2 regions of the Bacillus sp. FJAT-45066 genome follow, and region 2 is predicted to be linked to the other one. Evidence: a T-box and tRNA genes for the amino acid it is inferred to sense, from the RefSeq annotation. Region 2 holds a T-box; the other holds one or more tRNA genes.
What was found. The T-box of region 2 lies ahead of tyrS (tyrosine--tRNA ligase). A T-box ahead of a tRNA ligase gene usually reads a tRNA of that ligase, here a tRNA-Tyr.

Region 1 (4,405 bases), 2.2 Mb from region 2:
TACATGAAGGTGGAAGTCTTTTCCTTTATTTTCAGGACAAACAGTCTGACAAGTGTCACAACCATAGAGTCTATTACCTAACTTTTTACGATATTGCTCAGGAAGAAATCCTTTTGTTTGTGTTAGGAAGGCAATGCACTTATTCGAATCCAATTGTCCACCTTGAACAAGTGCATCAGTAGGACATGCTTCCACACATTTATTACACTCTCCACAATTGTCTTCTATTGGCTTATCCGCTTCAAAAGGTATATTTGTAATAATTTCTCCTAAGTAAACGTAAGAACCAAATTCAGGCGTAATAATCGAACAGTTTTTGGCACTCCATCCTATACCCGCACGCTCAGCAACAGCTCGATCGGATAGTTCTCCAGTATCAACCATAGATTTTAACATTACTTGAGGAACTTTTTCCTTTAAAAAAGATTCTAACTTTTCCATACGATCACGTAATATGTGATGATAATCTTTGCCCCACGATGCTCTACAAAAAATGCCTCTAGGATCCTCTTTTGTACTTCGAGGTGCGTTCTTCATTTTAGAAGGATAAGCTAATGCAATGGCAATGATAGATTTTGCACCTGGAAGTAAAATGTCTGGATTTGATCTTTTCTCTATATCTTCTTCTTCAAAGCCTGATTGAAACTTATTTTCTTGCTGAATTTTTAATCGTTCTTTTAGTTCACTAAATGGCGATGCACTAGCAAACCCAATTTTATCAATTCCAATTTCTTTACTATATTTTACAATCTCGTCTTTTAATATAGAAATATTCATAACCTACACCTCCTTATTTTTAATGTAGTGAAAACTTATGATAAACTTTAAGTGGAGTTAATTTCTTCATTACAATTCGTTTATTGAAACAATTAATTTGAAAGGATGTTTCCATTTGCAATTCAACATAAATTCATCTATAAAAAATATTTTACCTGATTTTAAGATTGGTATCATACATTATGAAGATATCACAATTTCTGATTCTCCCCAAATGCTCAAAGGTAGGATAAGGTTATTTCAGGAATCTTGTCACTTAGACTTGCTTGAGCAAGAAGTTACCTCTATTTCTGGTGTTCAAGAATGGAGAAAGCTTTTCAAACAATTAGGTAAAGACCCGAACCGTTATCGTCCTTCCGTAGAAGCATTATATAGAAGATTGAAAAAGGCGCAATTCTTACCTTCTATAAATTCTTCTGTAGACCTAAATAACTTTTTCTCCCTTAAATATGAAATTCCATTTGGTATTTATGATTTAAATAAAATCATAGGAAATGTTGAATTTAGTATTGGAACCGGAAATGAAACTTACGAGGGGTTGAATGGGAACATAGTTAATCTACAAAACTTAATACATAGCGTTGATCAGGTTGGCCCTTTTGGTAGTCCTTTTATTGATAGTAAAAGAACACCTGTAACTTCTGAAACAAGACAAGCTATTCATGTTATATACTTAAAACCTTCTATGAATACTTCTGAAGCCAGAAACATGCTTAATAGCATTGCTAGTATGTTTCAACAAGTTCATGGTGGTACATATGAAGTTAGTATTATTTCATAATCTGTGAAGGAATTACTTCCTTCTCCTTTTTATTTATCTCTGATCATACTAGTTCTTCAAAGTATTCTTTTACATATGGAAAAACGCAATACTTCGTTTATAAAAACGAAACACTGCGTTGGTTAATATGTATGGAGCGGGTGATGGGAATCGAACCCACGACATCAGCTTGGAAGGCTGAGGTTTTACCATTAAACTACACCCGCATATTTTGTCGAAATTTGTCGACTATTTGACAAAAATATATAACAGGTTTTAGACCTGTTACAATGTTGTTCATGATACCGATGGTCGGGGTCGAACCGACACTCCAGAAGGAACGCGATTTTGAGTCGCGCGCGTCTGCCAATTCCGCCACACCGGCTTGACAGTATCTTATAGTTAAGTAATAAGTTTGTTTTTTAGGATGCTTATTTTCGCTTAGCGAAAAAAGCTTGGTGCCGAGGACCGGAATCGAACCGGTACGGTAGTCACCTACCGCAGGATTTTAAGTCCTGTGCGTCTGCCAGTTCCGCCACCCCGGCAAGGGTTAAGTGTTGGCAATATAGTGGAGGCGGCAACCGGATTCGAACCGGTGGTAAAGGTTTTGCAGACCTCTGCCTTACCACTTGGCTATGCCGCCTAATAAAATAAATGGAGCGGAAGACGGGATTCGAACCCGCGACCCCCACCTTGGCAAGGTGGTGTTCTACCACTGAACTACTTCCGCAAATGGCTGGGCTAGCTGGATTCGAACCAACGCATGTCGCAGTCAAAGTGCGATGCCTTACCGCTTGGCTATAGCCCAATGAAGTATTTCATATATATCTATCTATCTTTATTAGGTTGTTTTATAAATTTTATGGGGCGAATGATGGGAATCGAACCCACGAATGCCTGAACCACAATCAGGTGCGTTAACCACTTCGCCACACCCGCCATATTAAAATTTATTGGCAGGGGCAGTAGGAATCGAACCCACACCGGAGGTTTTGGAGACCTCTGTTCTACCGTTAAACTATGCCCCTATGATTAAAAATGTTACTGTTTTTATAAAAATAAGTGGTGGAGGGGGGCAGATTCGAACTGCCGAACCCAAAGGAGCGGATTTACAGTCCGCCGCGTTTAGCCACTTCGCTACCCCTCCGACTTAATGGTGCCGGCGATAGGAGTCGAACCCACGACCTACTGATTACAAGTCAGTTGCTCTACCAACTGAGCTACACCGGCATTATTATATTAAAATAAGTGGTGGCTCGGGACGGAATCGAACCGCCGACACATGGATTTTCAGTCCATTGCTCTACCAACTGAGCTACCGAGCCTTATTCGGTTTGCGATAAGCTTCTAATTTCTTCGTCAACTTCACTCACTCACATCCTAACGTATGTATAATACGCTCCGATGTTCGTTTGTTTGTTTCTCGAACTCCTTGCTTCTCTTAACCCTCAAATACAACAAGTAGTTTAAAATGGCGGTCCCGACCGGGATCGAACCGGCGATCTCCTGCGTGACAGGCAGGCATGTTAACCGCTACACCACGGGACCTTGGTTGCGGGGGCAGGATTTGAACCTACGACCTTCGGGTTATGAGCCCGACGAGCTACCAGACTGCTCCACCCCGCGATAATATTATAGGTAGTTAATTTCACTAGCGTGAGTAAAGGAAGATTATTTTCACTAGCGTGAAAAAATCTTGGTGGAGGATGACGGGATCGAACCGCCGACCCCCTGCTTGTAAGGCAGGTGCTCTCCCAGCTGAGCTAATCCTCCATATAAAGGCTAGTTCTTTACATTGAAAAAAAGTTTGGTGACCCGTACGGGATTCGAACCCGTGTTACCGCCGTGAAAGGGCGGTGTCTTAACCGCTTGACCAACGGGCCGTTATATTAGATAGAATGGCGGAGAGCAAGGGATTTGAACCCTTGAGACGGCGTTGACCGTCTACACGATTTCCAATCGTGCTCCTTCGGCCACTCGGACAGCTCTCCATAATGGCTCCACCAGTAGGATTCGAACCTACGACCCTTCGGTTAACAGCCGAATGCTCTACCGCTGAGCTATGGTGGAATAAAGGATATATAGCCTGGCAACGTCCTACTCTCGCAGGGGGACAGCCCCCAACTACCATCGGCGCTGAAGAGCTTAACTTCCGTGTTCGGTATGGGAACGGGTGTGGCCTCTTCGCCATCATTACCAGACATTTTTCAAAGACAAATATTATTATAATATATCTTTGAAGAAAATCAAGTGTTTTTTCACACTTTTTTTATATTCCTTCAAAACTAGATAACATATTTTCATATCAAGAAAGTGATTGTATCGTTCTAATTTGGTTAAGTCCTCGATCTATTAGTATTCGTCAGCTACACGTGTCGCCACGCTTCCACCTCGAACCTATCTACCTGATCATCTTTCAGGGATCTTACTAGCTTGCGCTAAAGGAAATCTCATCTTGAGGGGGGCTTCATGCTTAGATGCTTTCAGCACTTATCCCGTCCGCACGTAGCTACCCAGCTATGCCTTTGGCAAGACAACTGGTACACCAGCGGTGCGTCCATCCCGGTCCTCTCGTACTAAGGACAGCTCCTCTCAAATTTCCTGCGCCCACGACGGATAGGGACCGAACTGTCTCACGACGTTCTGAACCCAGCTCGCGTACCGCTTTAATGGGCGAACAGCCCAACCCTTGGGACCGACTACAGCCCCAGGATGCGATGAGCCGACATCGAGGTGCCAAACCTCCCCGTCGATGTGGACTCTTGGGGGAGATAAGCCTGTTATCCCCGGGGTAGCTTTTATCCGTTGAGCGATGGCCCTTCCATGCGGAACCACCGGATCACTAAGCCCGACTTTCGTCCCTGCTCG
Region 2 (4,405 bases):
GGTCACGTTATGGTTGATGGCGCACGCGTTGACATCCCTTCTTTCCGCGTGAAAGTTGGTCAAACAATTTCTCTACGTGAAAAATCTTCAAACTTAACAGTTGTGAAAGAATCAGTAGAAGTGAACAACTTCGTTCCTGACTACCTAACTTTCGATGCTGACAAGTTAGAAGGTACTTTCACTCGCTTACCAGAGCGTTCTGAGTTAGCTGCTGAAATTAACGAAGCATTAATCGTTGAGTTCTACTCTCGTTAATAGTTTCGGAGACCCCTGTCGATTATTCGATTGGGGTTTTTTTATGGTGATTTTCTATTTTCTACGTACAACTATTTTATTAATCCTCATTTTATTTTAAAATTTGTTTCTAGAGTTTTTCATTTATTTTGTGTTTCAATCCATGTAGTTTGTGTTTCAATCCTTATACTTTGTGTTTCAATTCCACCTTTTTCTGTTTCATTCCATCTCACCGCATACTCCTTCATCCCAATTGTGTTTCAATCCAAGCAATTTCTGTTTCAATCCTTATACTTTGTGTTTCAATTCCACCTTTTTCTGTTTCAATCCATCTCACCGCATACTCCTTCATCCACTTGTGTTTCAATCCAATCAATTTCTGTTTCAATCTTTAGCAAATACAAACAACACCACCACACCTACCCGAAGCAAAAACGAAAAATGACCTTAGAAATTACTCTAAGGCCATTCATACATATATCATTGACTTTATTCCACAAAAATCTATTTCTAAAAAAGAACGCATTAGTATTTAATTAAAAAGTACTTCTTCTTCCCTCTTCTAATAACCGTAAATTGTCCTTCAATACGATCTTCTTTAGTTAAGACACGCTCTAAACTTGTTTCACGTTCGCCGTTTATAGAGATTGCACCGTTTGTTATATCTTCACGAGCTTGACGCTTAGAAGGTGCAATTTTGCTCATCACTAAAAGTTCCAATAAAGCAACATCATCTTCTCCTTCCAATTGGAACGAAGGAACATCTTTAAAACCTTGTGAAATTTCTGATGCAGTTAAATCTGCGATGTTACCTTTAAATAATGCTTCCGAAATACGAATTGCTTGCTCTAATGCTTCTTGACCATGAACAAGTTTTGTAACTTCTTCACCCAGTTTCTTTTGAGCGGAACGTTTTTCAGGTGCTTGTTCCATCTCAGTTTCTAACTCATTAATTTCCTCATGGGATAAGAAAGTAAAGAATTTCAAGTATTTAACAACATCGCGGTCATCTGTGTTAATCCAGAACTGGTAGAACTCGTAAGGAGATGTTTTCTCTTTATCTAACCAAATAGCTCCGCCTTCTGTTTTACCAAACTTAGTTCCATCTGACTTTGTAACTAATGGAATTGTTAACCCAAAAGCTTTTGCTTCATCTTCGGATTTACGGATAAGTTCCAAACCAGCAGTTATGTTACCCCATTGGTCACTTCCACCTATTTGTATTTTACAATTTTCATTTTTGTATAAATGTAAAAAGTCTAGTGACTGTAAGATCATGTAAGTAAATTCTGTAAAGGAAATTCCAGACTCAATACGAGACTGTACAGAATCTTTTGCAAGCATGTAGTTAACCCCGAAATTTTTACCAACATCTCGTAGGAAGGTAATTAAATCCATGTTACCAATCCAGTCAAAGTTGTTCGCAATAACAGCTGGATTATTAGCAGCTTCAAAGTCTAGAAAGCAAGAAAGTTGGTCTTTAATCTTATTGGACCAATCCGCAACAACGTCGGAAGTGTTTAACGTACGTTCTGCTTTTTTACCACTTGGATCACCAATTAAACCTGTAGCTCCACCAACTAAAGCGATTGGAGAGTGTCCAGCTTGTTGAAATCTTCTTAACGTTAAAACAGGTAGCATATGACCGATGTGTAAACTGTCTGCTGTCGGATCGAATCCAGAGTATAACTTTACTTTTTCCGTTTCTAACAACTTCTCCAAGCCCTCTTCATCTGTAATCTGATTAACTAGGCCGCGGAACTTCAAATCTTCTAATAAGTTACTCATTCCAATTCCTCTTTTCCTTTGATTTAGTCAAATAAAAAAACTCATCCCTATATAGAAGGGACGAGTTTATATCTCGCGGTACCACCCAACTTGCAAAGCAACAATCATTGCTTTACCACTTGTTTGTTCATAACGGCTTGATAACCGTCTTTTGCTAATAGGCTCAAAAGCTGTTCACAAAAGAAGCTCTAGGAGGTAATTCATATTTAATGCAGTACTGATTTGCACCTACCACCAGCTCTCTGTAAGCTCGCTATTAAATATTACTAATTCCTATCTTTGCTTATCACTATTCAAAATAATTATAAAGTACTTTTATCATATCCCCAAGCTATTTGTCAACTACATATTTTTTGAATGGACCTTTTTGTAATAAAAAAATCCCCATCTAAATCTTTACAGTATGCTATAATAATAATGTTTAATGGGGGGATTATATTATGTCAAAGTTCGATAAAACAAAAGAACAATTTTTGTCGTTCTATCAATTCTTTGTAAATAAAAAAACGAAAAAAGGCTTTAATATTACATACTCAGTAGTTTGGAATTTAATTTTAATCTTTATTCTTATAGGAGTGATTAGCTTAGGCTTTGCTGGCGGTACGTTAGCTGGTTACTTTGCTGCTCTTGTGAAGGATGAACCTTTACGTCCTTATGAAGACATGAAACGTAACATATATGATTATGAAGAAACATCTAATATGTACTTCGCTGATAATCTTTTTCTTGGAACGTATAGGGCAGATTTGCATCGAGAAGAAGTAAAAATAGACGAAGTACCTGAAGTGTTAGTTCAAGCATTACTCGCAACAGAAGATGAATATTTCTATGAGCATCCAGGAATCGTTCCAAAGGCTCTTTTACGTGCAATGTTACAAGAAGTATTAAACTCTGCCAATCAAACTGGTGGTAGTACATTAACTCAACAATTAATAAAAAATCAAATTTTAACAAACGAAGTCTCCTTCGATCGAAAAGCGAAAGAAATTTTGTTAGCACTGAGATTAGAGCATTACTTCGAAAAAGAAGAGATTCTTGAAGCATACTTAAATGTTTCTCCATTCGGTAGAAACTCTTCAGGCAGAAATATTGCAGGAGTGAAAACGGCTTCTAGAGGAATCTTTGGAGTAGAACCTAACGATTTAACTTTAGAGCAAGCCGCTTATATCGCTGGTTTGCCACAAAGTCCTTTTGCATATACACCTTTTACTCGTACAGCTGAAGTAAAATCACCAGAAGGATTAAGACCTGGTTTAGATAGAATGCGCCATGTCTTAAACCGAATGAATGTTTTAGGATATATAACAGAAGAACAACATGAAAAAGCTTTGGCTTATGACATTACGAAAGACTTTATTGACCCTGAAGGAACAGCATTCCAACAATATCCACATTTAACAATGGAAATTGAAGAGCATGCAAAAGAAATTATTGCATTTATTTTAGCTGAACAAGATGGTTATGAAGAGAAAGATTTAAAAGAAAACACTAATCTCTTAAATGAATATAAGGAATTAGCTCATTTAAATATAAGACAAAGTGGCTATCACATTCACACAACGATAAACAAAGAAATGTTCGATAAGATGCAAGAAGCAAAAGACAAGTTTCAATTTGGACCAGAACTTGATTGGGCTGATGAAAATGCAGCTAAACCAATTTTTGATCGTGACGGATTTAGAATTGGTCCTCCAAAGATTGACGAAGAAACTGGAGAAACAGTTAAAAATCCAGAACAAGTTGGAGCTGTTTTATTAGACAATAAGACTGGTGCCATCTTAAGTTTTATTCCTGGACGGGATTTCAATCATTCAGAAATAAACTATGCAACAAGATCACCTAGGCATAATGGATCAACAATGAAACCTCTATTATTGTATGCTCCAGCATATGAATACGGTAAGCTTCAACCTGGCAGTATGTTAGCCGATATTAAGAAAACATTTGAAATACGTGGACAGGCACCATATACTCCAGTTAACTTTAATACGGGTAAAGAGTATGGTTTAGTAACCGTTCGGGACGCAGTAAAACATTCTTACAACATATCTGCTGTCCGAGCATATGTTGACCTAAAAGCACAATATAGACCGATGGATTTCTTATTCGAACAAAATTTCAAGTATTTAACAGAAAATGATGCCGCTATAATATCTGGTGTATTAGGTGCATCTGGTACAGGAGTAACTGTATTAGAAAACACGTCAGGATATGCTACTTTTGCTAATAATGGAGAATACAATAAACCGTATTTAATTCAAAAAATTGTCTCCAATACTGGAGAAACAATTTATGAACATAAAGCTGAGCCAAAAAGAATTTACTCTCCACAAACTGCTTATTTAATGATAGATACTATGAGAGACGTAGTAATAAGTGGGAC

Region 1: it encodes a tRNA-Tyr, which carries the amino acid that the T-box ahead of tyrS (tyrosine--tRNA ligase) is inferred to sense. The anticodon was not compared.

Annotation. Positions count from the first base shown of each region.
Region 1 covers NZ_NISQ01000001.1:2,364,165-2,368,569, forward strand. Annotated here, with positions in the region: gene queG (tRNA epoxyqueuosine(34) reductase QueG) at 1-777, opposite strand, end outside; gene CDZ92_RS11990 (B3/B4 domain-containing protein) at 893-1,558, shown strand; tRNA gene CDZ92_RS11995 (tRNA-Gly) at 1,691-1,764, opposite strand; tRNA gene CDZ92_RS12000 (tRNA-Leu) at 1,841-1,922, opposite strand; tRNA gene CDZ92_RS12005 (tRNA-Leu) at 1,994-2,082, opposite strand; tRNA gene CDZ92_RS12010 (tRNA-Cys) at 2,107-2,180, opposite strand; tRNA gene CDZ92_RS12015 (tRNA-Gly) at 2,193-2,267, opposite strand; tRNA gene CDZ92_RS12020 (tRNA-Gln) at 2,271-2,345, opposite strand; tRNA gene CDZ92_RS12025 (tRNA-His) at 2,401-2,476, opposite strand; tRNA gene CDZ92_RS12030 (tRNA-Trp) at 2,492-2,565, opposite strand; tRNA gene CDZ92_RS12035 (tRNA-Tyr) at 2,601-2,684, opposite strand; tRNA gene CDZ92_RS12040 (tRNA-Thr) at 2,692-2,767, opposite strand; tRNA gene CDZ92_RS12045 (tRNA-Phe) at 2,787-2,862, opposite strand; tRNA gene CDZ92_RS12050 (tRNA-Asp) at 3,010-3,085, opposite strand; tRNA gene CDZ92_RS12055 (tRNA-Met) at 3,087-3,163, opposite strand; tRNA gene CDZ92_RS12060 (tRNA-Val) at 3,235-3,310, opposite strand; tRNA gene CDZ92_RS12065 (tRNA-Glu) at 3,346-3,420, opposite strand; tRNA gene CDZ92_RS12070 (tRNA-Ser) at 3,437-3,528, opposite strand; tRNA gene CDZ92_RS12075 (tRNA-Asn) at 3,533-3,607, opposite strand; rRNA gene rrf (5S ribosomal RNA) at 3,622-3,738, opposite strand; rRNA gene CDZ92_RS12085 (23S ribosomal RNA) at 3,870-4,405, opposite strand, start outside.
Region 2 covers NZ_NISQ01000001.1:127,692-132,096, reverse strand. Annotated here, with positions in the region: gene rpsD (30S ribosomal protein S4) at 1-255, shown strand, start outside; gene tyrS (tyrosine--tRNA ligase) at 760-2,022, opposite strand; T-box leader at 2,076-2,311, opposite strand; gene CDZ92_RS00660 (transglycosylase domain-containing protein) at 2,463-4,405, shown strand, end outside.